3 regions of the Streptomyces sp. NPDC048637 genome follow, and region 2 is predicted to be linked to each of the others. Evidence: riboswitches for the same ligand, from Rfam matches in the RefSeq annotation. Region 2 holds a riboswitch; each other region holds the start of a gene.
What was found. Region 2 has a riboswitch for glycine ahead of gcvP (aminomethyl-transferring glycine dehydrogenase). Riboswitches for the same ligand answer to the same signal wherever they lie in the genome.
Positions count from the first base shown of each region.

Region 1: it holds a riboswitch for glycine, as region 2 does, so the genes downstream of both, gcvT (glycine cleavage system aminomethyltransferase GcvT) here and gcvP (aminomethyl-transferring glycine dehydrogenase) in region 2, are expected to answer to the same signal.
Region 3: it holds a riboswitch for glycine, as region 2 does, so the genes downstream of both, gcvP (aminomethyl-transferring glycine dehydrogenase) here and gcvP (aminomethyl-transferring glycine dehydrogenase) in region 2, are expected to answer to the same signal.

Region 1 covers NZ_JBEZHQ010000025.1:98,292-108,060, reverse strand. The annotation lists gene AB0C46_RS27280 (enhanced serine sensitivity protein SseB) at 1-439, opposite strand, end outside; gene AB0C46_RS27275 (AAA family ATPase) at 561-1,208, opposite strand; glycine riboswitch at 1,507-1,602, shown strand; gene gcvT (glycine cleavage system aminomethyltransferase GcvT) at 1,755-2,882, shown strand; gene gcvH (glycine cleavage system protein GcvH) at 3,012-3,389, shown strand; gene glyA (serine hydroxymethyltransferase) at 3,517-4,776, shown strand; gene AB0C46_RS27255 (APC family permease) at 5,015-6,709, shown strand; gene AB0C46_RS27250 (L-serine ammonia-lyase) at 6,814-8,199, shown strand; gene AB0C46_RS27245 (hypothetical protein) at 8,331-8,639, opposite strand; gene AB0C46_RS27240 (phosphatase PAP2 family protein) at 8,828-9,553, opposite strand; gene AB0C46_RS27235 (hypothetical protein) at 9,550-9,769, opposite strand, start outside.
Region 2 covers NZ_JBEZHQ010000019.1:129,094-138,862, reverse strand. The annotation lists gene gcvP (aminomethyl-transferring glycine dehydrogenase) at 1-2,578, opposite strand, end outside; glycine riboswitch at 2,729-2,823, opposite strand; glycine riboswitch at 3,158-3,254, shown strand; glycine riboswitch at 3,255-3,346, shown strand; gene cycA (D-serine/D-alanine/glycine transporter) at 3,629-5,101, shown strand; gene AB0C46_RS23605 (SRPBCC family protein) at 5,430-6,086, opposite strand; gene AB0C46_RS23600 (RidA family protein) at 6,151-6,558, opposite strand; gene AB0C46_RS23595 (helix-turn-helix domain-containing protein) at 6,673-7,056, shown strand; gene AB0C46_RS23590 (hypothetical protein) at 7,189-7,428, shown strand; gene AB0C46_RS23585 (HAMP domain-containing sensor histidine kinase) at 7,682-9,376, opposite strand; gene AB0C46_RS23580 (response regulator transcription factor) at 9,366-9,769, opposite strand, start outside.
Region 3 covers NZ_JBEZHQ010000009.1:221,336-231,104, reverse strand. The annotation lists gene AB0C46_RS15265 (FHA domain-containing protein) at 1-472, shown strand, start outside; gene AB0C46_RS15260 (MerR family transcriptional regulator) at 490-1,236, shown strand; gene AB0C46_RS15255 (bifunctional nuclease family protein) at 1,293-1,766, shown strand; gene AB0C46_RS15250 (MerR family transcriptional regulator) at 1,953-2,558, shown strand; gene AB0C46_RS15245 (DNA polymerase IV) at 2,625-4,082, shown strand; gene AB0C46_RS15240 (PRC-barrel domain-containing protein) at 3,989-4,375, opposite strand; glycine riboswitch at 4,490-4,586, shown strand; gene gcvP (aminomethyl-transferring glycine dehydrogenase) at 4,775-7,660, shown strand; gene AB0C46_RS15230 (DUF5999 family protein) at 7,730-7,924, opposite strand; gene AB0C46_RS15225 (hypothetical protein) at 8,268-8,855, opposite strand; gene AB0C46_RS15220 (glutamate-cysteine ligase family protein) at 9,423-9,769, shown strand, end outside.

The sequences.
Region 1 (9,769 bases), on a different contig from region 2:
CGACGGACTCCTGAGGTCCTTGCCGCCGCTCCCGGCACAGTTCGGCCACCGCGGGCGGCGGCAGCGGGACGCCGACCGTGCCGTCGGGGTTGACCGCGATGCCGAGCTGCGGCGGCAGCCCGCGGGCGAACTCCCGGGCCGGGGCGACGGTGAAGGACATGTGCGAGCCGACCACCCGCAGGAACTCCTGCTCGGAGCTGTAGACCGGGACATAGGGCGCGCCGTCCAGCTCGACGGTGGGCAGATCGAGGCCGCGGGCGCCGAAGCCCGCGCTCTCCGGGCCGCCGCCGTTGGGCAGCGGTACCCACAGCCGGCTGCGGCCGAGGATCTCGACGATCCGGCCGCCGGCGCCCGGGTGCCCGACCGAAGCGGACAGCACCTCTTCGAGCTCGTTCGCCGGCCATGCCAGCTGCGGTATCCCCTGCTCCGGAAATGTCATGTGCACCCACCCGTTCCAAACCGCGCCATCTGGCCAAAGACCCTAGACGAGAAGGGGGGCGGTGCGGCGTGCGGGGGCCGCGTGCGGCGACCAGGGCGACGCGCCCCAGGGGTGCCTGTGCCTAGTGGAAGCTGACCGTCTCCAGCGTGCTCGCCGTCCGCCGGTCGAGGAGGACGGCCGAGCAGAAGCCCTCCGGCAGCCGGGCCGACTCCGCGGCGCCGACCAGCCGGCCCACCGCCCTGCGGTGCCGTGCGAAGGCGTACCCCGACACCCCGCGTCCCCGTGACTCCTGGCCGGAAAGCGCCACCTCGGGCGCCACATCGAGCAGCACCAGATGTGCCCCGCGGCCGCCGCGCAGCGCCGACCGCGCGATCCAGCGGCGCACCCACGCCAGCGTCCCGCAGTCGTGCACGACCACACTGTCGCCGGAGCGCAGCGCACGGCCCAGGGTCAGATAGTGGGCGGCCCGGACCAGCGGGCGGTAGAGGCCGTACGGCAGCCGGCGCAGTCTGCCGCGCTCCCAGCGCTCGCGGACGTCCTGGGAATCTATGCGGTGCACCACGGAGCCGTGCCCGTCCAGCGACGGCACGAGACGGTGCATGAGGGTGCTCTTGCCGCTGCCCGGAAGCCCGGAGACCACGACCAGATCGCCGGCCGGAAACCGCAGCTCGGCGGCGTCATCCGGCCGCTCGTCGCCCCGCAGGTCCACGACCTCGGTGCGGCGCCCCGGCCGGATGACGGCCCGCGGCGCACGGCCGGCCCGGGACATGGCGGCGGACGGCGCCGTCCGCACGGCGTCCGGGGGCACGACCCCTGAAGTCGCCCCGAATGCCGCTTCGCTGTGCACCGTGATCGCCCTCCCCGCCCGTTCTGGTCCGGTTCGAGTCCGTCCCTTACCCGCAGAGTGTCAAGAAAAGGTAATGCCCATCAAGGCGATTGTCCGATCTGCCCACGTCATGGGCGGGGCGGTGGACGGGGCTCCTCTATCCGGCATTCCCGTGCAATGATGTGGCCGCCGCGTGCACACCACAGCTCATCTGTGCACCGCCAACTGCATACCGGCCGCTTGAACCCGTGCGGGAGAGTCCCCGGCCGCCATGGCGGGGCGCCGAAGGAGCAAGTCCTCCCTTGAATCTCTCAGGCCCCTATACCGCGCGGGCGAGGCAGATCTGAAAAGCGAGCCACTGCCCGGCTGACAGGGCGGCTCCACCCAAGGTGCAAACCGGGTCCGTTCGCGGGATCCCGGTGAACCTCTCAGGTTCCGATGACAGATGGGGAGAACGTCTTGTTCACCCCTGCCTGGGAGCCCAGAACCATGACTGATGCCCCCCGCCGCACCGCACTGGATGCCACGCATCGCACGCTCGGCGCCACCATGACCGACTTCGCCGGCTGGGACATGCCACTGCGCTACAGCAGCGAGCGCGACGAGCATGTCGCCGTCCGCACCCGCGCCGGCCTCTTCGACCTCTCCCACATGGGCGAGATCACCGTCACCGGCCCGCAGGCCGCCGACCTCCTCGACTACGCGCTGGTCGGCAACATCGGCGGCGTCAAGACGGGCCGCGCCCGCTACACCATGATCTGCGAGGCCGAGGGCGGCATCCTCGACGACCTGATCGTCTACCGCCTGGCCGACCAGGAGTACATGGTCGTCGCCAACGCCTCCAACGCCCAGGTGGTGCTGGACGCGCTGACCGCGCGGGCGGGCGGTTTCGACACCGCGATCCGCGACGACCGGGACGCCTACGCCCTGCTCGCGGTGCAGGGCCCGGAGTCCCCCGGCATCCTCAAGAAGCTGACGGACGCCGATCTGGACGGTCTGAAGTACTACGCCGGGCTGCCCGGCACGGTCGCCGGTGTGCAGGCGCTGATCGCCCGTACCGGATACACCGGTGAGGACGGCTTCGAGCTGTTCGTCCGGCCGGCGGACGCGGTCGCCCTCTGGGCGGCGCTGACCGAGGCCGGCCAGGACGCCGGTCTGGTGCCCTGCGGTCTCTCCTGCCGCGACACCCTGCGCCTGGAGGCGGGCATGCCGCTGTACGGGCATGAGCTGACCACCGCGACCACGCCGTTCGACGCGGGCCTGGGCCGGGTCGTGAAGTTCGAGAAGACCTCCAACGACGGGGACTTCGTGGGCCGCGCCGCGCTGGCGGCGGCCGCCGAGCGCGCCGAGACGCAGCCGCCGCGCAAGCTGGTGGGCCTGATCGCCTCGGGCCGCCGGGTGCCGCGGGCCGGATACCCGGTCGTCACGGCCGACGGCACGGTCATCGGCGAGGTCACTTCCGGGGCCCCGTCCCCCACGCTCGGCAAGCCGATCGCCATCGCCTATGTCGACGCCGCCTACGCCACACCGGGCACCGAGGGTGTCTGCGTGGACATTCGTGGAAGCCATGAGCCGTACGAGGTCACCGCGCTGCCGTTCTACAAGCGGCAGAAGTAGCGGTTCCCCCGCGGCAGACCCGGCGGTGGCGCGCGCCCGCGCGTCTCACTGTGCAAGACACTCCCCCGGACGTCGTCCGGGAGGTGCCCCGATTCACGATCACACCCTCGCGTACAGGAGAATCGAGCCATGAGCAACCCCCAGCAGCTGCGCTACAGCAAGGAGCACGAGTGGCTGTCGGGCGCCGAGGACGGCGCCTCGACGGTCGGCATCACCGAGCACGCGGCCAACGCGCTCGGCGACGTCGTCTACGTACAGCTCCCTGAGGTGGGCTCCACGGTCGCGGCGGGCGAGACCTGCGGCGAGCTGGAGTCGACCAAGTCGGTCAGCGATCTCTACTCGCCCGTCGACGGTGAGATCACCGAGATCAACGAGGATGTCGTCAATGACCCCTCGCTGGTGAACTCCGCCCCGTTCGAGGGTGGTTGGCTGTTCAAGGTGAAGATCAGCGGCGAGCCGGGCGAACTGCTCTCGGCCGACGAGTACGCCGCCTTCATCCAGAGCTGAGCCCCCGGCTCTCCCCCGCTCCCGGCTTCGCCCGGACGGGGGGCCTCCGACCCGCCACCGCCCGCGCGGAAGCTCTCCGGACTCCGTCCGGGGACCTCCTCGCGCCCCTGACTCCCCAGGAAGACTCATGTCGCTTCTGAACAGCTCCCTCCATGAGCTCGACCCCGACGTCGCCGCCGCCGTCGACGCCGAACTCCACCGCCAGCAGTCCACCCTCGAAATGATCGCGTCGGAGAACTTCGCCCCCGTCGCCGTCATGGAGGCCCAGGGCTCCGTCCTCACCAACAAGTACGCCGAGGGCTACCCCGGCCGCCGCTACTACGGCGGCTGCGAGCACGTCGATGTCGTCGAGCAGATCGCCATCGACCGCATCAAGGCGCTCTTCGGCGCCGAGGCCGCCAACGTCCAGCCGCACTCCGGCGCCCAGGCCAACGCCGCCGCCATGTTCGCCCTCATCAAGCCGGGCGACACCATCCTGGGTCTCAACCTCGCCCACGGCGGGCACCTGACCCACGGCATGAAGATCAACTTCAGCGGCAAGCTCTACAACGTCGTGCCCTACCACGTCGACGAGAAGACCAACCTGGTCGACATGGAAGAGGTCGAGCGCCTCGCCAAGGAGCACCGCCCCAAGCTGATCGTCGCCGGCTGGTCCGCCTACCCGCGCCAGCTCGACTTCGCCGCCTTCCGCCGCATCGCGGACGAGGTCGGTGCCTACCTCATGGTCGACATGGCGCACTTCGCCGGCCTGGTGGCGGCGGGTCTGCACCCCTCCCCGGTGCCGCACGCCCACGTGGTCACCACCACCACCCACAAGACCCTCGGCGGCCCCCGCGGCGGTGTGATCCTCTCCACCCAGGAGCTCGCCAAGAAGATCAACTCCGCGGTCTTCCCCGGCCAGCAGGGCGGGCCCCTGGAGCACGTGATCGCCGCCAAGGCCGTCTCCTTCAAGGTCGCCGCCTCCGACGACTTCAAGGAGCGCCAGCAGCGCACCCTGGACGGTGCCCGCATCCTGGCCGAGCGCCTCGTCCAGGACGACGTCCGCGAGCACGGCGTCTCGGTCCTGTCCGGCGGCACCGACGTCCACCTCGTCCTGGTCGACCTGCGCGACTCCGAGCTGGACGGCCAGCAGGCCGAGGACCGTCTCCACGAGGTCGGCATCACCGTCAACCGCAACGCCATCCCGAACGACCCGCGTCCGCCGATGGTCACCTCCGGCCTGCGGATCGGCACCCCGGCCCTGGCCACCCGCGGCTTCCAGGCCGAGGACTTCCGCGAGGTCGCCGACATCATCGCCGAGGCCCTCAAGCCCAGCTACGACACCGACGCCCTCAAGGCCCGGGTCACCGCACTCGCGGACAAGTTCCCGCTCTACCCGTCGCTGTGACGCGTCTCATGCAGTGATCTCCCGGACCGCCGGTGAGCGGCGGTCCGGGAGTGAACAGGCCGTGAGCCCGGGGCCGTTGGCCCCGGGCTCTCGGTCTGCAGGGGCCGGTGCGCGCCGATGCTCCGGCAGCGCAATGGCATTCCCGTCATTTGGCCGAAATAAGGTGTCGGCGGCATACGTCAACGGCCCTTCGGCAGCGAGGGGGCATGCGGCACCATCAGGACGGACGACACTTTCCATGGACATGAGCGCCGGCGGGCGCAAGGGGCTCAGCCTCTTCGCCCTGATCATGATCGGCATAGGCTCGATCTTCGGCTCCGGATGGCTCTTCGGGGCCGGCTCCGCCGCCCAGGTGGCAGGCCCCGCGGCGCTGGTCGCCTGGGTGATCGGCGTCATCTTCATCGGCATGATCGCGATGTCGTACGCCGAGGTCGGCTCGGCCTATCCGATCCCCGGTGGGATGGCCCGCTACGGGCATCTCTCGCACGGCCCGGTCCTCGGCTTCCTCACCGGCTGGGCGGTGTGGATCGCGACCGCCTCGCTGGTCCCGATCGAGTCGATCGCGGCCACCCAGTACATGACGTCCTGGAACTTCGACTGGGCGAAGGGCCTGGTCGATCCGGCCACCCATCAGCTGACCCTCTCCGGCACGGCGATGGCGCTGGTCCTGACCCTCGCGCTCTGGCTGACCTGCTTCTGGTCGGTCCAGCTGCTGGCCCGCGCCAACACCGTGCTCACCCTGGTCAAGTTCGCCATCCCGGTACTGGCGGTGCTCGCCCTGGTCGGGTCCGGCTTCCACACCTCGAACTTCACCGCGCACGGCGGCTTCGCCCCGTACGGCTGGCCGGCCGTGCTCACCGCCGTCACCACCTGCGGTGTGGTCTTCGCCTTCAACGGGTTCCAGGCCGTGGTCAACCTCGGCGGGGCCGCCAAGAACCCGGGCCGGGCCATCCCGCTCGCCCTGATCGGTGCGCTCTCGCTGGGCCTGGTGATCTATCTGGCGCTGCAGGTCGCGTACCTCGGCTCGGTGCCTCCGGAGCTGCTGGAGCGGTCCGGCGGCTGGCAGGGCGTGAACCTCAACTCGCCGTTCGCCGACCTGGCGGGGCTGCTGATGCTGCACTGGGTGGTCACCATGCTGCAGTTCGGCGCGTTCATCTCGCCGGCCGGGTCCAACATCGCCAATGTCGCCTCGGCCGCGTACATGGTCACCAACCTCGCCGAGACCAGGTTCTTCCCCCGCAAGCTGGCGGCCGTGCACCCCCGCTACGGCACCGCCCGCCCCGCGATGTGGCTCAACCTCGGCTTCTCCGTCGTGCTGCTGCTCACCGTCGGCCGCAGCTGGCAGGCGCTGGCCGGCGTGGTGTCGGCGGCCATGGTCATCTCTTATCTGATCGGCCCGGTCGCGGTGGGAGTGCTGCGGCGGACCCGCCCCGACCTGCCCCGTCCCTTCCGGCTGCCGGCCGCCGGGGTGCTCTGCCCGGTCACCTTCGCCTTCGCCGCCTGCGCGCTGTACTGGTCGAAGTGGCCGGAGACCGGCAAGATCACCCTGCTGACGCTGGTGTCCGCACCGGTCGCGGCCCTGGTGCTGTGGCGCCGGGGCGAGCTCGCCAAGGGCCGCGAGGCGTCCGGCGAGGGCGGGCGAGGGGCGAGCCTGCTGCGGCAGTTCGCCCCGGCCTGGTGGATGATCCTCTTCCTGGTGTGGACGGCGACGGTGTCCGCGCTGGGCGGCGAGGAGTTCGGCGGCCGCGGCGTCATCCCCGGCGAGCTGGGCACCGCTGTGATCGCGGTCACCGCCCCGGTCTTCTACTTCTGGGCGGTGCGCTCCGGGATCAGGGCCCACGAACGGGGTCTGACCGGCGACCTGTCCCCCGCCGAAACCACCCCGGCACCCACTGTTACCGCCGACGACGGACACCGGATGGTTTCCGTCTGACGGCACCGCGCCGGGTCCGCGTTACGCTCGGAAAACGGCGCAGAATCTCCCCTTCACCCCCCAGCTCCACCGTCCACCACGAGCAGACAAGGGAGTCCGCCCCCGTGGCCATCTCCGTCTTCGACCTCTTCTCCATCGGCATCGGCCCCTCCAGCTCCCACACCGTCGGCCCGATGCGCGCCGCCCGGATGTTCGTCGGACGCCTCAAGAAGGACGGCCTGCTCTCCGAGACGGTCCGCGTCCGCGCCGAACTCTTCGGCTCGCTCGGCGCCACCGGCCACGGCCACGGCACCCCCAAGGCCGTCCTCCTCGGCCTGGAGGGTCACTCCCCCCGCACCGTCGACGTCGAATCCGCCGACGACGAGGTGGAGCGCATCCGCACCACCAAGCGGCTGCGGCTGCTGGGCGCCGAAATAGGCACCGCCCACGAGATCGACTTCGACGAGTCGAGCGAGCTGATCCTCCACCGCCGCCGCGCGCTGCCGTACCACGCGAACGGCATGACGCTTTTCGCCTACGACGCGGCGGGCGCCCCCCTGCTGGAGAAGACGTACTACTCGGTGGGCGGCGGCTTCGTCGTCGACGAGGACGCCGTCGCCGGCGACAACCCGATCGTGCCCGACGACACCGCCCTGACCCACCCCTTCCGCACCGGCGACGAGCTGCTGCGGCTGGCCCAGGACACCGGTCTGTCCATCTCCGCCCTGATGCTGGAGAACGAGAAGGCCTGGCGCACCGAGGACGAGATCCGCACCGGGCTGCTGGAGATCTGGCAGGTCATGCAGGCCTGTGTGAGCCGCGGGATGAGCCGCGAGGGGATCCTTCCCGGCGGGCTGAAGGTCCGCCGCCGCGCCGCCCACTCCGCCCGCCAGCTGCGCTCCGAAGGCGACCACGCCGCCCGTGCGATGGAGTGGACCACGCTCTACGCGATGTCCGTGAACGAGGAGAACGCAGCCGGCGGCCGGGTGGTGACCGCCCCCACCAACGGCGCGGCCGGCATCATCCCCGCCGTCCTGCACTACTACGTCAACTTCGTGCCCGGCGCCGATGAGGACGGGGTCGTCCGCTTCCTGCTCGCGGCCGGCGCCATCGGCATGCTCTTCAAGGAGAACGCCTCCATCTCCGGCGCCGAGGTCGGCTGCCAGGGTGAGGTCGGCTCCGCCTGCTCCATGGCCGCCGGCGGCCTCGCCGAAGTGCTGGGCGGTAGCCCCGAGCAGGTCGAGAACGCCGCCGAGATCGGCATGGAGCACAACCTCGGCCTGACCTGCGACCCCGTCGGCGGCCTCGTCCAGATCCCGTGCATCGAGCGCAACGGCATGGCCGCGGTCAAGGCCGTCACCGCCGCCCGGATGGCGCTGCGCGGCGACGGCCGCCACCACGTCTCCCTCGACAAGGTCATCAAGACCATGAAGGACACCGGCGCCGACATGAGCGTCAAGTACAAGGAGACGGCCCGCGGCGGGCTGGCCGTCAACATCATCGAGTGCTGAGGGGCTGACGGGCTCAGGCACGGTCGCCAGCGGCCCGCCGGTCCGGGACTCAGGGTCGGGGCGCCGCGCGGAGACGGCGCCCCGACCCTTTTGGCGTGGACGGAAGCGGCTGGCGCGGTGTGTCCGGCGGGCTATCTGCCGATCTCCCAGGCGAAGGGCGGCAATTCACGGGCCCGGGAGTAGACGTCCAGGGCCTGGGGCGCGGGGACGAAGGGGTGGACGCGGGCGCCTTCGAGGCCGGCCAGCAGACGGGCGCAGTGGTGGACACAGCCGGCGGACTCCCGGCCGTGGCGGTCGACGATGGTCGCCGCATCCCGCGGTCCCTCGCACGGCGTGGGGTCCTTGGCGGCGGCGGCCGGGCAGCGGCCGTGGGGTGCGGCGGACGCGGCGCTCGCGTCGGCGGCCCGCCGTGGCGGCGGGGTGTCGAATGGCTGGTTCATCGGTGCGTTCCCCCTGATGGTGCGGTGGTGCCTGCCGTGAGCGGCGCCGGGGCGGGACCGCTTCGCCGTCCCGGCACCCAGGACAGTGCTGCTCGGCGCGGGACACGTCCATGCCGCCTTGGGGAAGACCTGGTCCGATCGTCAGCTATTCATGGGAAGGGGCGCTCCGGGGGCACCTGCGGGCCCGGTCAAGGGCCGTCCGGGCGGCGGAGGGCGAACGGCTCCAGCAGCAGCGCGAGAGCGAGCAGCCCGGCCGCCAGGAACCAGCCGCCGAGGACATCGCCGGGCCAGTGCACGCCCAGGTAGATGCGGGTCAGCCCGACTCCGGCGGCCCAGACGGCGAGCACCACGCACCAGGTACGGGCCACGGCGGGGCGGGCGCGCCGGGCGATGCCCCAGGCCAGGATTCCGGCCGCCAGCGCCGAGGTGGTGGCGTGGCCGGAGGGGAACGCGTATCCGGAGGCGGGCGCGGCCAAGTCGGCGGCCGGCGGGCGGGGGCGGGCGAGCAGCTCCATCAGTCCGTAGCGGATCGCCTGGCCGGCGGTGAGGACGACGACGGCGCAGCTCACCGCGCGCAGTCGGCCGCGCGCCCGCCGCCCGGCCAGCAGCCCGGCGAGCACCGCCATCAGATACGGAACCGGGCCGCTTCCGGTGGCGGTCAGCGCCCGGGCCATGGAGCGCAAAGGCTCCCCGTGGTGCGCGGTGGACCAGCGGACGGCGGCCTGTTCAGCGGCGAGCGGGGTGCCGTTGCGCAGGGACACGATCAGGGCCGTGGCGGCGAAGAGCGCTGCGCAGACCGCGGCGAAGGTGAGCAGCGCGGCGGTCCCGGGGCGCGGGCGCGCCCCGGCACGCGGGACCGGCCCGGGCCGTGGCTCTTCCGCCGCCGGCCCCGGTTCCGGCCCGGACGCCGTCACCGGGTGGCCAGCAGGGGGCGCGGCTGGGTGGCCGCCAAGGGGCGCGGCCGAGTGGCCGCCAGGGGGCGCGGTCCGGCGGCGTGGGGCTGCTCGGCGGTCCGGGGCGCCAGGTGGGTGTGGGAGGCGCACGGCCGGGTGGCGTGGAGCCGCTCGGCGGTTCGAGCCGCACGGTGGGTGAGGGAGGCGCACGACCGGGTGGCGTGGAGCCGCTCGGCG
Region 2 (9,769 bases):
CGAGGCCTTCGCTCTCCGTCGGCTCGACCATCAGCGTGCCGGGGACCGGAAAGCTCATTGTCGGCGCGTGGAAGCCGTGGTCGATGAGCCGCTTGGCGATGTCATCGACCGTCACACCCGTGGCGGCGGTGAGGGGACGTACGTCGAGGATGCACTCGTGCGCGACGAGGCCCGACTCTCCGGCGTACAGGACGGGAAAGTGTGGCGCGAGGCGGCGGGCCACGTAGTTGGCGCTCAGCACGGCCGTCCGGGTCGCCTCGGTCAGCCCCTCCGCGCCCATCATCCGGATGTAGGCCCACGGGATCGGAAGGATTCCGGCGCTGCCGAACGGTGCGGCGCTCACCGCCCCGATGCCGTCGCGGCGCCCGGTGTCGGGGTGCAGCGGGTGGGTGGGCAGGTACGGCGCGAGGTGTGCGGCCACCGCGACCGGGCCGACCCCCGGCCCGCCGCCACCGTGCGGGATGCAGAAGGTCTTGTGCAGATTGAGGTGTGACACATCGCCACCGAACTCACCGGGCTTGGCGACTCCGAGCAGTGCGTTGAGGTTGGCGCCGTCGACGTACACCTGTCCGCCGTGCTCGTGCACCACCTCGCACAGCCGCGTGATGCTTTCCTCGTAGACGCCGTGCGTGGAGGGATAGGTCACCATGATCGCGGCCAGGTTGCCGGAGTGCTGCGCGCACTTCGCCTTGAGGTCCTCGAGATCGACCGTGCCATCGGGCCGCGATGCCACCACGACGACGCGCATCCCGGCCATGGCGGCCGAGGCCGCATTGGTGCCGTGCGCGCTTGCCGGGATCAGGCACACATCGCGTCCGGCCTGGCCGTTGCTCTGGTGGTAGCGGCGGATCGCCAGCAGGCCGGCGAGCTCGCCCTGCGATCCCGCGTTCGGCTGGATGGAGACCTTGGCGTACCCGGTGACCTCTGCCAGCCATGTCTCGAGCTGATCGACGAGGGCCAGGTACCCGGCAGCGTCCGTGAGGGGCGCGAAGGGGTGCAGGTCGGCGAAGCCGGGCCAGCTGACCGGCTCCATCTCCGTGGTCGCATTGAGCTTCATCGTGCAGGACCCGAGCGGGATCATCCCGCGGTCCAGCGCGAAGTCACGGTCGGAGAGCTTGCGCAGATAGCGCAGCATCGCGGTCTCCGACCGGTGCTGGTGGAAGACCGGGTGGGTGAGGAAGGGGGAGGTGCGCCGCAGGTCCGGCGGGAGCGCCGCCGAAGCGCCCGCAGTTGGCCCGTCAAGGTCGCCCCCCGCCCGGCCGAAGGCGTCGAGCACGAGACGGACATGGTCCCCCGAGGTGGCCTCGGAGCAGGAGATGCTGACGTGGTCACCGTCCACCAGCCGCAGGAGCAGCCCCTTGTCGTGCGCGTCCGCGACGACCTCCTCGGCACGGCCGGGGACCCGCACCAGCAGGGTGTCGAAGAACTCGCGGTGCACCACCGTGATCCCGCTGTTCCGCAGACCCGTGGCGATGAGCGCGGCGTGCCGGTGCGTCCGCCGGGCGATCTCGGCCAGACCATCGGGGCCGTGGTAGACGGCATACATCGACGCGACCACGGCGAGCAGTACCTGCGCCGTGCAGATGTTGGAGGTCGCCTTGTCGCGTCGGATGTGCTGCTCGCGGGTCTGCAGGGCGAGGCGGTACGCCGGCCGGCCGGCGTTGTCCACGGACACGCCCACGAGCCGGCCGGGCAGGTGGCGTTCGAGCCCTTCGCGGACCGCGATGTAGCCGGCGTGCGGTCCGCCGTAGAACAGGGGGACACCGAACCGCTGGGACGATCCCACGACGATGTCGGCGCCGTACTCACCCGGTGGCACGAGCAGCGTGAGCGCCAACAGGTCGGCGGTCACCGTGACCAGCGCCCCGCGCGCTCGCGCCGCGGCGGTCACCTCGCGCAGGTCGCGGACGGCTCCCGAGCAGCCGGGGTAGGACAGCACGACCCCGAAGAAGTCGTTCTCCTCCGGCAGTGGCTCGGCGACGTCGATCTCGACGATCTCGATGCCGACCGCGGCTGCACGCGTGCGCAGGACGTCGAGGGTCTGCGGCAGGGTGTCGCGGTCGACCAGGACGCGGGGGCGCCTCTTGCCGGCGACACGACGCATGACCGTGACGGCCTCGGCGACCGCCGTGGCCTCGTCGAGCAGCGACGCGTTGGCGGTCGGCAGTCCGGTGAGGTCGCCGATCATGGTCTGGAAGTTGATCAATGCCTCGAGCCGGCCCTGGCTGATCTCCGGCTGGTAGGGCGTGTAGGCGGTGTACCACGACGGGTCTTCCAGCACATTGCGCCGGATCACCGCGGGCGTGGTGGTCGCGTGGTAGCCGAGTCCGCTCATCGGGACGGCCACGGTGTTCCTGCTCGCGAGCTCCTGCAGCTCGGCGCGGGCCTCGGTCTCGGTGGCGGCGGCAGGCAGGTTCAGGTCGGACGTGCTGCGGATGCCGCTCGGGACGGCGGCGTCGATGAGCGCGGCCAGCGTCGGGTAGCCGACTTCGGCCAGCATCTTGGCGCGGTCGGCGTCGCCGACGCCGATATGGCGGGTGGCGAACTCACCCGACGCGGAGGACTCGGGGAAGGTCATGGTGGGAGGCTCCCTGTGGGGGCACCGCGAACGCGGCACCGTGGATGGGTGGCCTCCCCGCTCTGTCATCGGTACCTGAGAGCTTCACCGCCGGGTCGGGCGGTTTGCACCGTGGGCGCAGGACATGACGTCCTGTCTTTCCAGAGTCGCCTAGCCGAAGCGGTAGTTGGGCCTGAGAGATTCTGGGGAGAGTTGCTCCTTCGGCGCCTCGCCAGGGTGGGCGAGGGCTCTCCCGCTTCGGTTCGAACAGCGCGATGTGGAGTTGTGGGGCCCGACCGTAGGGCCGGTTGGTGGTGGCGTCAAGGCGGTCCAGCGCCCTGACGATCCTGGTGACCGCCGGGTACGCCGAGAATCGGGCGGGCGCCGCGGAGGAGGCAACGTACGGGCACCGGAACACAGCCGTCAAGAGTCCGCTCGGTGTACGTGCCGGTAACGGATCGGCCCAGGATGCGCGCCTTGAGCTGCACAAACGCCGTCCCCCACGGGCGAGTGCCGTACTACTCGAAAGTAATGTCCAGCGTTCGGTCGGTCCCTTGACCGGTCGCAGATGTGGCCCTAGCCTCACCGCACATTGCCGTTCACCCCGGAGCGGGAGAGCACTGGATCAGCCAGACCCAGGCGCCGAAGGAGCAACACCTCCCCGGAAACTCTCAGGCATCCCTACCGCTCGGGCAGGCAACTCTGAAAAGCAGGCGCTGACGCGCCTCGCCCACGGTGCAAGCCGCGTGCTGCGCGCGGCGAAGCTCTCAGGCTCATGACAGAGGGGGAGGCTCACTCGGCCGTACGGGCTCCTGCCCGTGCTCGACATTCGAGGAGCCCCTGATGGCTGTTCCGCCGCCGCTCCCCTGACCGCCACTGCGTGCCGGCTCCCGGGCTGATCTTCGATCTACTATGTGGGACCGTTCAGCGTACTGACACCGTTCCTGTCGGCTGCCGCAGGTCCGCGCGCAGCCCCACCCTGCCGCTCGCCCCCTGTGGGCGCGTGGTCATGCTCCAAGATGCCCCCTGTCCCGTGCCCGCACGGGTCTTGAGATCCGCGAGGTTTTGCCCATGCCTGAACGCAGTGACACCGGCTCGACCACCGTGTCGGCCGGATCCACTCCCCCGCCCGAAGGTGAGCAACACCTCTCCCGTCAGCTGTCCAACCGGCACATCCAGCTCATCGCGATCGGCGGTGCGATCGGAACCGGCCTGTTCATGGGCTCGGGCAAGACGATCTCGCTGGCCGGGCCCTCGGTGATCTTCGTCTACATGATCATCGGGGTGATGCTCTTCTTCGTGATGCGGGCGATGGGCGAGCTGCTGCTCTCCAACCTGCGTTACAAGTCCTTCGCCGACTTCGCAGCCGACCTGCTGGGGCCGTGGGCCGGCTTCTTCACGGGCTGGACTTACTGGTTCTGCTGGATCGTCACCGGCATCGCCGACGTCATCGCGATCTCCGGGTATGTGACCTACTGGTGGCACGACCTACCGCTGTGGATACCGGCGCTGGCCGCCGTCGTCCTCTTGATCGCCTTGAATCTGCCCACCGTGAAGGCGTTCGGCGAGACCGAGTTCTGGTTCGCGCTGATCAAGATCGTCGCGATCGTGGCGCTGATCGTCGTCGGGCTGGTCATGGTGTTCGGTCACTTCCAGGCGCCCGGGGGCGCGGCGGCAAGCTTCTCCAACCTCTGGAACGACGGAGGGTTCTTCCCCACCGGCCCCATGGGGTGCGTCGCGGGATTCCAGATCGCGACCTTCGCCTTCGTCGGCATCGAACTGGTCGGCACCACCGCGGCCGAGGCGGAGAACCCGGAGCGGAACCTGCCCAAGGCGATCAACTCGATCCCGGTGCGCGTGATGCTCTTCTATGTCGTCGCGCTGATCGTGATCATTTCGGTCACGCCCTGGCGCGAGATCAGTGCGGACCGCAGTCCGTTCGTCGTGATGTTCACTCTTGCCGGTCTGGGGATCGCCGCCTCGGCGATCAACTTCGTGGTGCTGACCTCGGCCGCCTCGTCTGCGAACTCGGGCATCTACTCCACCTCACGGATGGTGTACGGGTTGGCCCGGGAAGGCGACGCCCCGGCGCGCTTCGGCAGACTCACCTCCAGGAAGGTACCGGCCAACGCCCTGCTCCTCTCCGGGGTGTTTCTGCTCGCCGGTGTGGTCATGGTCGCCATGGACGACTCGATCATCGAGGCCTTCACCCTGGTGACCACCGTGTCCGCCGTGCTCTTCATCTTCGTCTGGTCGATCATCCTGATCAGCTACCTCGTGTATCGCAAGCGTCGTCCGCACCTGCACGAGGCGTCGCAGTTCAAGATGCCCGGCGGCATCGTCATGTGCTACGTCGTGCTCGTGTTCTTCGTGTTCCTCCTCTGGGCGCTGACCCAGGAACCCGACACGCTGCGGGCCTTGCTGGTGACCCCGGTGTGGTTCGTCATCCTCGGCATCGCGTGGGCGGGGCTCCGCCGTCGCCCGGGCCACGCCGCCCGTGAAGCGGCCTTCCGTTCCGAACTGCACAACGCGCAGCAGGACTGATACGGCCACCGGGCCCATAAACCGGCACCCATCGCGAGCGCCGTTCCCGGGGAGGGGAACGGCGCTCGCTTTCGGTGTGCTTGCGACTCCCCCGCCCCCGCAGCCCACGTCTGACAGGCACTCAGGACTTCGCATGCTGCCGCTGCGGAGCGCCGGGGTTGGACCCCAGCCAACGGCCGCGCTCGCTCTGCACCCCTCGCCCGTGTCCGCCGCCGCAACCAAGCCGACGCTCAGCGGTAGGGCTCCAAGGGCCGTCACCGGCCACCACCGGCCACCACCGGCCGCCGTACTGACTGACGCGCAGCGGGCCGCGGAACCGGTTGGTGGGTCAGTACGACGGCCGGTTGTGGGCGCGGGCTTCGGCGGCGGACTTCAGGTCGCGCAGCCATGCTTCGAGGCCCTCACGGAGGATCTTGGACGCGGTGGGAACGTCCGCTTCGACCTGGGGGCCGGTGTGGGTCTCCTCGGTACTCACGCGGACGCCGCCCTTGACCTTGCTGAAGTTCCACACATGGACGCCGTCGATGCGCAGTCCTTCGCCGATCGCGGGGCCGGTCCAGCGGATGCACGAGTGGTGCTTGATCTGCTGGACGGTCGAGGTGATCTCCAGGCTGGTGGCGGGAGTTGAGGGGTTGGGAGGTATCGGGGTGGTCCACCGGAATGCCGAACCCTTGCGGAAGGGGCCGTGGTCGAGGCGTTCCACGGTCTCGACGGGCGTCTGCCAGGACGGCCAGCGCTCCACGTCGGTCTGCAGCTTCCAGACGGTGCGCAGCGGGGCGTTGATCACGGTCTCGGTCCGGTGGCGGACGAGGGCGTCGGGGTCGACGCCCTTCCCGCGGCAGGTGAGGGACTTGCCGGGGTGGGAGGTGTGGGGGGTTTGGGAGCCGGCGGGTGCGGCGGCTCCGGCGGGTGCGGCAGCAGTGCCGAGGAGGCCGAGGGCGAGCGGGACGGTGAACAGGGCGGCGCGGACGCCAGTGCTGCGCATACCGGACACGGAGTTCTCCTCTGTCGGTCGGGGTGTGCGGGCTGCGTGGGCGAGGAGCGTCTGTTCAGTCGAGGACCGCGGTAGCTTCGATCTCCACCAGATGGTCGGGGATGTCCAGTGCGGCTACGCCCAGCAGCGTGGCCGGTGGGACCGGGGTGACCCCCAGCTTCGCGGCCGCCCGGGAGATCCCCTCCAGAAGCAGGGGCATCTTGTCAGGGGTCCAGTCGACGACGTAGACGGTCAGTTTCGCCACGTCGTCGAAGGAACCACCGGCCTCGGCCAGGGCGGTGCCGATGTTGAGGTAGCACTGCTCGACCTGCGCGGTGAGGTCGCCTTCACCGACCGTGACCCCCTCGGCATCCCAGGCGACCTGTCCGGCGATGAAGGCCAGTTTCGCCCCGGAGGCGATCGACACCTGCCGGTAGACGTCGGCTTCGGGCAATCCGCTGGGGTTCATCAGGGTGACGGCCATGCTGCCTGCCTTCATGTCGTGAGAGACACCTGCGGTCTCTTGTGGTTACTCAGGAACCGTAGGAGAGTGGCTGCCGGCATGGAAGAACGCACTTTTCGGTGACTGGGGAACCTCATGGTGACCAAGCAGTTCAAGGGCTCACCCAAAGACGAAGCGGACCTGACACGCGCGGACTCCCTGGCGCGGGAGATCTTCTCGGACATCGCCAACAAGTGGGCGCTCCTGATCATCGAGGCTGTGGGTGAACACACCCTGCGCTTCAGCGAGTTGCGGAACGAGATCGAGGGCATCAGCCACAAGATGCTCACCCAGAACCTGCGCATGCTGGAGCGTAACGGTCTGGTCGAGCGGTGTGTGCACCCCACCGTGCCGCCCCGGGTCGAGTACACCCTCACCGAGCCGGGCCGAGCCCTGCGAGCGACGGTTGACGGAATGTGCGACTGGACCCATCGATACCTCGGTCATATCGAGACCGCCCGCCACCGCTTCGACGCCTGACGGCTGGATCACTCGCCTGTCGTCGCGCACGGTACGCCCGCACACCTCGCCGCCCTGGCCGCCAATCCCGCGCTCACGCGCGCCCAGCTCCGCGCCCTCGCGGAGGGGCTCTCCGCGCGAGCGGCCGACCCCGTGGCAGGCGCCGGGGGCGCCGAACGGATGCACCTCTCCATCGCCGCCGAACTCCTCTACGTCCACCGGCATGCCACTTCCCGGCTGCGCCATCACCTCACGAACGGTCCGCTCGGTGAGGAGCTGGCCGAACGCCTGCACAGCGCCCGCCGCATCGACTACGTCCGACTACGCCACTGGCGGCGCCCTTGCCCTCTGGAGAGGCCGCCCCCTGTTCCCCCCCTCGCCCGCACCACCTGACGGACACCCGTCCCACACCACACGCAGCACCAGACGCAGCACCAGACGCAGCACCCCACGCAGCACCCCAGGAACGACCAAGCGCAGGGGGCGAGCCGACCGCAGCGGAACACCACTACAGCAGCGGACGAACGACGACGGGCGCATGGGCACCCCAGCCACCGCGGGGTCCCTGGTGTGCTGCGACGCCCTCTTCGTCCTTCGACGTTTCAGCGGCCGGCCGCTCGCGCGGACCGGCCCGATCGGATGAAGGTCACTCACTCAGCTCCGATGGCAGTTCGGCCAGCAGGCGGGCTCCGCGGGGGCTGTCCGCGACATGGAGGGTGCCGCCGTGGCGGACGGCGATCTCGCGGGCGATGGCCAGGCCGAGCCCCGTACCGCCGGCGTCACGGCTGCGTGCGTCGTCGAGCCGGGTGAAGCGCTGAAAGACCCATTCCCGGTCGGCCGCGGGAATGCCCGGGCCGTCGTCGCGCACCTCCAGGGTCAGTCGTGGCGGTCCGGCGGTCGACTGCGACGGGCCCGCGGGCGGGACGTACACGGTGACCTGCACACAGGTGCGGGCGTGGCGGCAGGCGTTGTCGAGCAAGTTGCGGAGCAGGCGCTCCAGTTGGAGGGTGCTGCCGCGCACCAGCGCCGTTTGGGGAGCCGTGCAGGTGAAATACAGACCACGGCCACGGCGCAGGTGGCGGATCTCTTCGACGAGGTCATGGGCGAGGGAGGAGACGTCCATCAGGGGGCCCTGGGCGCGGCCGGTGCTGACCAGGCTGGTGAGAAGCAGCAGGTCGTCGGTGAGGTGCTGGAGACGTTCGACGTCGGCCAGGGTGTCGCGTACGACCGCCGGCCAGTCGACGTTCTGCGGGTGCGCCACCGCGGACTCCAGGGCGGTACGGAGGTTGGTGATCGGGCTGCGCAGCTCGTGGGAGGCGTCGGCGATGAAGCGCTGCTGGCGTTCAGCGGCGCTGTGCAGCCGGTCCAGGGTGGCGTTGGTGGTGATCGCGAGGCGGGTGATCTCGTCCCCCGATGCGGGCACCGGGACCCGGCGGTTCAAGGAGCGCGCCGTGATGTCCTCCAGCTGCCTGCGGATCGCCTCCACGGGCCGCAGGGCACGTCCCGCCGATGCCCAGGCGACGGCGGCGATGAGCACTCCGGCGAGTGGCGCGCCCATGATCATTCCCCAGGAGAGGGCGGAATCCACGCTGAGGTCCGTGTAGTTCCGGTTGGTGTTCCACAGCCACAACAGACCCCCGAAGACCACGACAGCCGAGGCGATTCCGGCGACGATCGCGGAGTGGGCCCGCAAGGGGAGCCTGCGCCGGTACGGCACTCCGGCCAGCCACGTGGCGGAGCCGACGAGCAGCGCCGTGGACGGCGCAGCGAAGCGAAGACTCCAGGAAAGGGCCACGGTCGCAGCGGGATCGGGACGGCTCCAGTAGAAGTCCTCCAACCACAGACCATGGAGGAACAACAACAGCGCAGTGGTGACCCCAGCGGCCAGAGCCGACCGCATCCGCGGACGCCGAGCCCCGGCCATGCGCCGCTGATCGCTCCCCGACACCCCGCCGCACACCGCCTCCGCGCCTACGTCCCGCGTCTGGACCCGGCCTTCTTGGGGCCGCTGTTCCCCATCCGTCCCCTCCCCCTCCCCCGGCCCGTTGCCCGGCGCCGCGCCCCCGGTCCTGTCGCCGCTCCGTACCCCGGCCGTCGCCCAGGCGACGAGGGCGACGACGAGGCCGGCGAGCGGCGCGCCGAGAGCTACGGTCACCTCCAGAGCGGGTCCCAGATCGGTCGGTGCCTGGTCGAGCCGTGGCGCCGGGCGGGCAAGAGCATCCAGTTCGGCGTCCCTCAGCAACAGCGCGCCGGCCACGACCACGGCCCCGGCGGTGGCCGCTGCCGTGGCGGCGGCACGGATCCTGGCACGCGCCGGCAGTCGCTCTCCGTCAGTGGTCATGCCGCTCCACGAGCCGGTACCCGCCGCCCCGGACAGTGGCGATGGTGTCCCGCCGGAAGGGCACGTCGATCTTGCGGCGCAGCGCGCTCACATACACCTCCACGATGTTCAGGTCGCCGTCGAAGGCCGCGTCCCAGACCTGCTCGGCGATGTCGGCCTTCGGCACCACTTCGCCCGCCCGCCGGGCCAGGCACTCCAGGACGGCGAACTCCTTCGCCGTCAATCTGATCCTTACCTCCCCGCGTCCGCAGCCGCGTTCCGCCGGGTCCAGCCAGAGGTCGCCGACGCGCAGCACGGAGCGGGTACGGGCACCGCCGCGGCGCAGCAGGGCCCGCAGCCGGGCCTCCAGGACGACGTACGAGAAGGGCTTCGCCAAGTAGTCGTCCGCGCCGG
Region 3 (9,769 bases), on a different contig from region 2:
TGCGCCGCTGCGTGCGGGCGCCCAGCCCGAGCGCGCGTCCGAGACGACGTCGACCATCTCCATTTCGGGGCTGGAGGCCTACGACTCGGAGACGACGGGCCAGAATCTGTCGCCGTCGCTGTCCCCCGAGGCCCAGGCGGCCGTGGACGCTCTTCCGTTGGGGTCGGCGCTGCTGGTCGTCCGCCGGGGACCGAACGCGGGCAGCCGTTTCCTGCTGGACAGCGAGCTGACGACGGCAGGCCGGCATCCGCAGGGCGACATCTTCCTCGACGATGTGACGGTCTCGCGCCGTCATGTGGAGTTCCGTCGCGGCCCGGACGGTCTCTTCACGGTCGCCGACGTCGGCAGCCTGAACGGTACCTACGTCAACCGTGAGCGGATCGACTCCGTTGCCCTCGCCAATGGCGACGAGGTCCAGATCGGCAAGTTCCGTCTGGTCTTCTACGCGAGCCAGCGAGGCGCCGGTATCTGACCGGCCGGGGAAGGCATATGCGCGATACACCGAAAGGCGGCGCCGGTTTTGCCGGCGCCGCCTCCTCGGACGGCAAGCCGGTGAGCATCGGTACGGTGCTCACGGTGCTGCGCGAGGAGTTTCCCGAGGTCACCATCTCCAAGATTCGCTTCCTGGAGGCCGAGGGACTGGTTGAGCCGAAGCGCACGCCTTCCGGATACCGCAAATTCACACCGGCCGACGTGGAGCGGCTGGCCGCCGTCCTGCGGATGCAGCGGGACCACTATCTGCCGCTGAAGGTCATCCGGGAGCATCTGGACGCCCTGGAGCGCGGTGAGCAGGTGCCGCTGCCGGCCCCGGCCGCACCCTCCCGGGATCTGGTCGAGGGCGTGCACGACCCGGGTGCGGAGCGCCCCACGGCTGCCCGGATCGGCCGGGCCGAGCTGCTGGCCGCCGCGGAGGTGGACGAGGCGGCGCTCGCCGACTGGGAGTCCTACGGACTCATCGTCCCGCATGCGGACGGCGGATACGACATCGAGGCCGTGACGGTGGCCAAACTTGTCGCGGACCTGGGCCGTTTCGGTCTGGAGCCGCGGCATCTGCGTGCCGTGAAGGCGGCGGCCGAGCGCGAGGCGGGCCTGGTCGAACAGGTCGTTGCACCCCTTCGGCGGCACCGTAACCCGCAGACCAGGGCCCATGCCGAAGCCACCGCCAGGGAGCTGGCAACGCTGTCCGTACGGCTGCATGCGGCCTTGGTGCAGAGCGCTCTGCGGGTCCGGCTGTAGCGAGCAAACGAGTGCCCGACTACCCAAACCGGCCGGGCACGTCCTAGGGTTGCTGTGTGAACGAGCTCGACGTCGTGGGTGTCCGGGTGGAAATGCCTTCCAGCCAACCGATCGTGCTCCTGCGGGAGGTGGGAGGCGACCGATACTTGCCCATTTGGATCGGGCCAGGAGAGGCCACCGCCATCGCCTTTGCCCAGCAGGGCATGGTCCCTGCCAGGCCGCTGACGCATGACCTTTTCAAGGATGTGCTCGAAGCGGTGGGCCAGGAGCTGACGCAGGTCCGCATCACGGATCTGCGCGAGGGGGTTTTCTATGCCGAACTTGTCTTCGCGAGCGGGGTCGAGGTCAGTGCGCGTCCGTCGGACGCGATAGCGCTGGCCTTGCGCACCGGAACGCCGATCTTCGGTACCGACGGCGTGCTGGACGACGCGGGGATCGCCATCCCGGACGAGCAGGAGGACGAGGTGGAGAAGTTCCGCGAGTTCCTCGACCAGATCTCGCCCGAGGATTTCGGGACCAACAGCCAGTGAATCGGCCAGGCGAACCGCCTGTTTCCGGCCAAACAATGAGCCTTTCCCCGTGCGAGGTCACGAGAAACCACTCGTAGGGTGATTATCACTCGGCGTGGCGAGCGCGGCGATCGTTGACGCACCCCGAGGGACTGCATACCGTCGATATGGCAGGTCCCGTCCGGGACGTGGAGGACGGAGGGCGGCGTGGCAATCACCGGCGACGGTATGGCGGCGGAAGGGGCGTTGCCGCTCCACTCGGGCGCAGCAGCGAACCCTGCCCCGGCACCGGCCGCGGCGGTGTCGGGGGACTGCGAGGCTCAGACCATCGGCTATCGCGGCCCGACCGCCTGTGCGGCAGCGGGCATCACTTACCGGCAGCTCGACTACTGGGCGCGTACGGGCCTGGTGGAGCCGAGCATCCGGCCGGCCTACGGCTCCGGCACCCAGCGGCTCTACAGCTTCCGGGATGTCGTGGTCCTGAAGATCGTCAAGCGGCTGCTGGACACCGGGGTGTCGCTGCAGAACATCCGCACCGCCGTCCAGCATCTGCGCTCGCGCGGGCTGGCGGATCTGACGCGGATGACGCTGATGAGCGATGGCGCGACGGTCTACGAGTGCACCTCGCCCGACCAGGTCGTGGATCTGCTCCAGGGCGGCCAGGGCGTCTTCGGAATCGCCGTCGGCGTGGTGTGGCGGGACGTGGAGGGTGCGCTGTCACAGCTCCACGGGGAGCGCGTGGACACCGGCGAGACGCTGGTGGGGAAGAACCCGCACGACGAGTTGGCGCGGCGGCGCAACCGGGCGGGCTGAGTCCCCGGCGGAGTTCGCGGCCCGGCATCGGGCCGATTGTCAGTGGCATGGGGCAGCATCGGAGATGTGAGACCTGCCCCGACGATTCTGCATCTGGACATGGATGCCTTCTTCGCGGCCGCCGAGCAGGCGGCCAAGCCGAGCCTGCGCGGCAAACCCGTGGTGGTCGGCGGGATCGGCGCGCGCGGAGTGGTCTCCACGGCCTCGTACGAAGCCCGGGTCTTCGGTGTCCGCTCCGCGATGCCGACGGCCCAGGCGCGCCGGCTGTGCCCCAACGCCGCCTATCTCAGCCCTCGCTTCACGCTGTACCGCCACGTGAGTGAGGTGGTGATGGAGCTGCTGCATGCGCTGTCGCCGCTGGTGGAGCCGCTGAGCCTGGACGAGGCGTTCGTCGACCTGGAGGCGGGTGGGGTGCCGGCCGAGACGGCGGCGGTGCGCGCCGTGGGGGAGCGGCTGCGGTGTGACATCCGGTCCGCGACGGGCCTGACCGGCTCGGTGGGGCTGGCCGGGGCCAAGATGCTGGCAAAGATCGCGTCCGAGGCGGCCAAGCCGGATGGGCTGGTGGTGATCGAGCCGGGCACCGAACGGGAGCTGCTGGGCCCGATGACGGTGCGGACGCTGCCCGGGGTGGGTCCCGCGACGGCCGAGACGCTGCGCAGGGCCGGGATCCACACCGTCGCGGAGACCGCGGAGGCCGGTGAGGCCGAGCTGGTGCGGCTGCTGGGCAAGGCGCATGGTGCCGGGCTGTATGCGATGGCGCTGGGGCAGGACGACCGGCCCGTGGTGGCCGAGCGGGACGCGAAATCCATCTCGGTCGAGGACACCTTCGAGGTCGATCTGACCGACCGGACTCGGGTACGGAGCGAGGTGCTGCGGCTGGCGGACCGGTGTGTACAGCGGCTGCGGGCGGCCGGGCGCTCCGGGCGCACGGTGGTCATCAAGGTGCGCAACTACGACTTCTCGACGCTGACCCGTTCCGAGACGCTGCGCGGGCCCACCGACGACCCGGCGGTGATACGGGAGGCGGCTGTGCGCCTGCTGGAGATGGTGGACACCACCGGCGGGGTGCGGCTGCTGGGCGTGGGCGTGAGTGGCCTGGCGGACTTCACACAGGAGGATCTGTTCGCCCAGCTGGCGACGGAGCGGGAGGCGGCGGAGACCGCGACGGCAGCGGCGGCGGAGCAGGCCGCCGGGGGCACGGAGCAGGCCGGGGCCGAGGAGGAGCGGCCGCGGCGCTGGCACCCGGGGCTGGACGTGGTGCACGACGAGTACGGCGCCGGCTGGGTACAGGGGAGCGGGGTGGGGAGAGTGACCGTACGCTTCGAAACGCCATGGTCCGCACCGGGGAGGGTGCGGACCTTTGCTGTCGAGGACCCGGCGCTGCGGCCGGGGGAGCCCCTGCCGCTGGTGGGCGGGGCGCCGGCGGGTGATCAGTCGTCCGAGCCGGCGATCTTGCCGAAGTTCTTGTCGCGGGAGGCGGGGGACACCGGATCGGAGGTCGGGGAAGAAATATCCAGTCGGTAGTGGTGATAGAGCTGAAGTTCCTGCTCAGGGGAGAGATGGCGGCCCACGCCGAAGTCCGGCGCGTCCTTGATCAGCTTGCGGTCGTAAGGAATGTGCAGGCCCTCACCGACCATTTTGCTGGGCTCCAGGGGGACGAACGCATCCCGGCTGAAGAGTCCGGTGCGCACGGCCGCCCACTCCGGTTCCCCCGTCGCATCGTCGAGGTAGACCTCGTCGATGGTCCCTATTTTCGCGCCGTTACGGTCGAACGCTTTGCGGCCGATCAGGCTTCGGGGATCGATATCGGTTTGCACGGCCCCTCCAATTGGTCGCAACTGCCCTGTGACAACTACCAAACGGCACATTTCATGCCCTGGCCACTCGAAGGATCCTTCGAGTGGCGCGCTGGTAGGCTGGCGATTGGCCGCAGACCCCGTGCGGGAGAGTCCTTGTCGTTCGCGACCAGGGCGCCGAAGGAGCAAATCCTCCCCGGAATCTCTCAGGCACACGTACCGCATGGACGAGGTCACTCTGGAAAGCAGGGCGGGCCGCGGAAGGCACAGCGCCGGGACCCCTCCTCACCGACGGTGAAAGCCGGACCGCCATGTGCGGGCCGGTGAAGCTCTCAGGTTGAGATGACAGAGGGGGAGGCCGTCCGGGCACCCGTGCCGTGGTGCCCCTCGTAGGTCGTATTGACCAGGAGGCCCCCGCAGATGACCACCAATCGCATCTCCTTGACCGAGCTGGAACGCGGCACCCCCTTCGAGCGCCGGCACATCGGTCCCGACCACGCGGCGCAGGCGAAGATGCTCGCGCACATCGGATTCGGGTCGCTGGACGAGCTCACCGCCGCTGCCGTGCCCGATGTGATCAAGAGCGCCGAGGCGCTCGGCCTGCCGCACGCCCGTACCGAGGCCGAGGTGCTCAAGGAGCTGGAGGGCCTGGCGGACCGCAATCAGGTCCTGTCGTCCATGATCGGACTCGGCTACTACGGCACGTTCACCCCGCCGGTGATCCTGCGCAATGTCATGGAGAACCCGGCCTGGTACACGGCGTACACGCCCTACCAGCCGGAGATCTCGCAGGGCCGCCTGGAGGCGCTGCTGAACTTCCAGACGATGGTCGCCGACCTGACCGGGCTGCCCACCTCCGGCGCCTCGCTGCTGGACGAGGGCACCGCCGCCGCCGAGGCGATGGCTCTTGCCCGCCGGGTCGGCAAGGTCAAGCAGGGCGTCTTCCTGGTCGACGCCGACTGTCTGCCGCAGACCATCGCCGTGATCGAGACCCGTGCGGAGCCCACGGGCGTCGAGGTCGTGGTCGCGGACCTGTCCGACGGCATTCCGGCCGAGATCGCCGAGCGCGGTGTCTTCGGTGTGCTGCTGCAGTACCCGGGAGCCTCCGGTGCGGTGCGTGACCCCCGCGCCGTGATCGAGCAGGCCCACGAGCTGGGCGCGATCGTCACCGTCGCCGCCGATCTGCTCGCCCTGACGCTGCTGACCTCGCCCGGTGAGCTCGGCGCGGACATCGCCGTCGGCACCACCCAGCGCTTCGGCGTCCCGATGGGCTTCGGCGGACCGCACGCCGGCTTCATGGCCGTCCGTGACCAGTTCGCCCGCAGCCTCCCCGGCCGTCTGGTGGGCGTCTCCGTCGACGCCGACGGCAACAAGGCCTACCGCCTGGCGCTGCAGACCCGTGAGCAGCACATCCGCCGGGAGAAGGCCACCAGCAACATCTGCACCGCGCAGGTGCTGCTCGCGGTCATGGCCGGGATGTACGCGGTCTACCACGGCCCCGAGGGCCTGCGGACCATCGCCCGGCGCACCCACCGCTACGCCGCGATCCTCGCCGAGGGCCTGCGGGCCGGCGGGGTGGAGGTCCTGCACGGTGCGTACTTCGACACGCTGACCGCGCGGGTGCCCGGCCGGGCCGCCGAGGTCGCCGCCGCCGCCCGGGAGGCCGGTGTCAACCTCCGGCAGGTCGACGCGGACCTGGTCGGCATCGCCTGTGACGAGACCACCGGGCGTGCGCAGCTGGCCGGTGTCTGGGGCGCCTTCGGGGTGCCCGGTGACGTCGAGCAGCTGGACGCGGCCGCCGCCGAAGCGCTGCCGCAGGCGCTGCTGCGTCACGACGACTACCTCGCCCACCCGGTCTTCCACGAGTACCGCTCCGAGACCGCGATGCTGCGCTACCTGCGCACCCTCGCCGACAAGGACTACGCGCTGGACCGCGGCATGATCCCGCTCGGCTCCTGCACGATGAAGCTGAACGCCACCACCGAGATGGAGCCGGTCACCTGGCCCGCGTTCGGCCAGCTGCACCCGTTCGCGCCGGCCGACCAGGCCCAGGGCTACCTCACGCTGATCCAGGAGCTGGAGGAGCGGCTGGCCACGGTCACCGGCTACGACAAGGTCTCCATCCAGCCGAACGCCGGATCGCAGGGCGAGCTGGCCGGTCTGCTGGCCGTCCGCGCCTACCACCGCGCCAACGGTGACGAGCAGCGCACGGTCTGCCTGATCCCGTCCTCGGCGCACGGCACCAACGCCGCCAGCGCCGTGATGGCCGGAATGAAGGTCGTCGTCGTCAAGACCGGTGAGGACGGCGAGGTCGACACCGACGATCTGCACGCCAAGATCGAGAAGCACCGTGACGAGCTCGCGGTCCTGATGGTGACCTACCCCTCCACCCACGGCGTGTTCGAGGAGCACATCACCCAGATCTGCGCGGCGGTGCACGAGGCCGGCGGCCAGGTCTATGTCGACGGCGCCAACCTCAATGCGCTGGTCGGGCTCGCCGAGCCCGGCAAGTTCGGCGGCGATGTCTCGCATCTGAACCTGCACAAGACCTTCTGCATCCCGCACGGCGGCGGTGGCCCCGGTGTCGGCCCCGTCGGCGTCCGCGCCCACCTGGCGCCGTACCTGCCCAACCACCCGCTGCAGCCGAGCGCCGGCCCCGAGACGGGCGTCGGGCCGATCTCCGCGGCTCCCTGGGGCTCGGCCGGCATCCTGCCGATCTCCTGGGCGTACGTCCGTCTGATGGGCGCCGAGGGCCTCAAGCGCGCCACCCAGGTCGCGGTCCTCAGCGCCAACTACATCGCCAAGCGTCTGGAACCGCACTACCCGGTGCTCTACACCGGCCCCGGCGGCCTGGTGGCGCACGAGTGCATCATCGACGTCCGGCCGCTGACCAAGGCGACCGGGGTGAGCATCGACGATGTGGCCAAGCGGCTGATCGACTACGGCTTCCACGCGCCGACGATGTCGTTCCCCGTGGCCGGCACGCTGATGATCGAGCCGACCGAGAGCGAGGACCTCGGTGAGCTGGACCGGTTCTGCGACGCGATGATCGCCATCCGCGCGGAGATCGAGAAGGTCGGCTCGGGGGAGTGGGCCAAGGACGACAACCCGCTGCGCAACGCTCCGCACACCGCGGGCGCGCTCGGCGGCGACTGGTCGCACCCGTACACCCGCGAGGAGGCCGTCTTCCCGGCCGGTGTCGCCGCGTCGGAGAAGTACTGGCCGCCGGTGCGCCGCATCGACGGTGCCTTCGGCGACCGTAACCTCGTCTGCTCCTGCCCGCCTCTGGAGGAGTACGACAACTGAGTCATGGCAGCAGCAAGGGCCCTCGGCAGATCTGCCGGGGGCCCTGTGGTACGTGGCGAGCGCGGCGGGTCAGGCAGCCGCGATGACCCGGGCGCGGTGCGGGGCGATGACCTGCCCGTCGGGGAGCAGCTCACCGGTGTCCTCGAAGAGCAGGACGCCGTTGCAGAGCAGGCTCCAGCCCTGCTCCGGATGGTGCGCCACAAGGTGTGCGGCCTCCCGGTCGGTGGAGTCTGCTGAGGGGCATGGCGGTTGGTGCTGACACATGGAAGTTGTCTTTCGCTGCGGTGAAGTGAACGTCGTCATGCGGCTCGATGAGGTGTTCATGGCCGCGCCCCCGTTTCTGTCGGTCGGTCCCAGTGTTGCCCCACGGACGGGATTCCGCAGGGATTTCGCAGCAGCGGTACTCACTCGATAGGGACGCGTCACCCATGCGGGCGGTTGCTCCCAATTGCACTCCTCCCCAAGAGGGTTGGGAGTGGTAACCGCGGACTAGGCCGCGTGGGTGAGCACGACAGAGCGCCCCGCGGCCGGACGGGGCCGCGGGGCATGCTCGGGCGGGGCGGCGGGCGCCGGGTTCCGCGCGCGCGGGCGCGCCGGCGCTGCCGGGTCAGGCGGGTTCGGCGAGGAGCGGGGTGGGCGCGAGCCGCAGGGTGAGCCGGGGGAGCAGATCGGCGATCCGCTGCGGGCGGTGCGCGGCGATGCCCGGCGGGGCGGGTGCCAGCGGTACCAGCAGGTCGCCGGGTGCGGGCAGCCCCTGTGCGCCGTCGGAGGTGAGGTCGTGGTGCAGCCACAGCGTGAGCATGTACAGCTCGGGGACGGACAGCAGACGCGGCTGGTAGGGCGTGGCGAGTGACTCGGCCTGCGCCAGCGCCTGCTCGGTCGCGGCGACGTAGGGGCCGCCGCAGAAGTGCCCGAAGGTCCAGCCGTCCGCCGTGAGCACCGCCTCAGCGGTCGCCACGGCACGCTCCCCGCCGCGGACCAGAAAGCGCCAGCCGGCCAGCCGGGTGTGCGGGGTGCCGCCGGCCCGGCTGACGTCGTCCCAGACATGGACGGGCAGCGGGTGGTCGGGGCTGAGCGGACCCTGATGAGCGCGCAGCGCGGAGACCGGGGCCTCGCGGACCGCGGTGGGTGAGCCGAGAGCGGCGAGAACGCTGCGCAGGGCGGGCGCGGGGGCAGGGGGAAGGTGCAGCGGCATGATGGGTCGCCTCTCACTTCGGAGACACGGTGGAGCGTGGCGGGTGCAAACGGCGCTGTCTGCGTGCGGGGTCAGAGCATGGCCGGCCGGGGCTGCGGCGCGGCGGGGTCAGCCGCTGTGCCCCAGTGCCGGTGAGACCACCGGGACGCTGTGCGCCAAGTCTCTGCCTCGTAAGCGGAGTTTATACGACGTATGTTCTGAATGTGTTTCGGCTACCGGCCTTGCGGATTTCCGGCAAGGTGAAATCCGGACCGCTGCGCGAGGTGTTTTCCGCCGCTTTGTGCGGCGTTTTGAAGACACCACCTCGTATTGCCTTACCAGTGCGGTAGGCCGGAACTCGTTGGTGTTTCTCACGAGCGAATTACCGTGGGCGAGTGCCTCCCGGATATGCCTATGGGCAGTGCCGGATGCTGCATCACTTCGAGCCTATCGGCACGGGCCTGCCCCCGCGGCGTTATTGATCAGATTGCCGGGGCATCATCGACCGTAGCGCGAACCCCGGCGGTGTCGGGGACGGCCCCAAGCGGCCCGTGGTAGCGGGCTGTTCACTCGAGGAGGGACCCTTCGATGGGGGAGAAGGTCGCCGCGGACGGGATCGACCTGGCGGACCGGGAGCGTTATCGAAGAAAGCTTCACGACTGTCTCGAGGGATTGCACAGGCTCCTGACGGAGAAGCGGTTCGACCGGCCCAGGAATCTCATGGGTCTGGAGATCGAACTCAATCTTGCCGGTGCCGACGGGCTGCCCCGCATGATGAACTCTCAAGTACTGGAGCGCATCGCCAGCGGCGATTTCCAGACCGAACTCGCCCAGTGCAACCTTGAGGTCAACGTCCTGCCGCACCGCTTGAGCGGCCGCGTGCTGGACCAGCTCGCCGAGGAACTCCGTACGGGACTGGGCTACGCCGAAAGGAA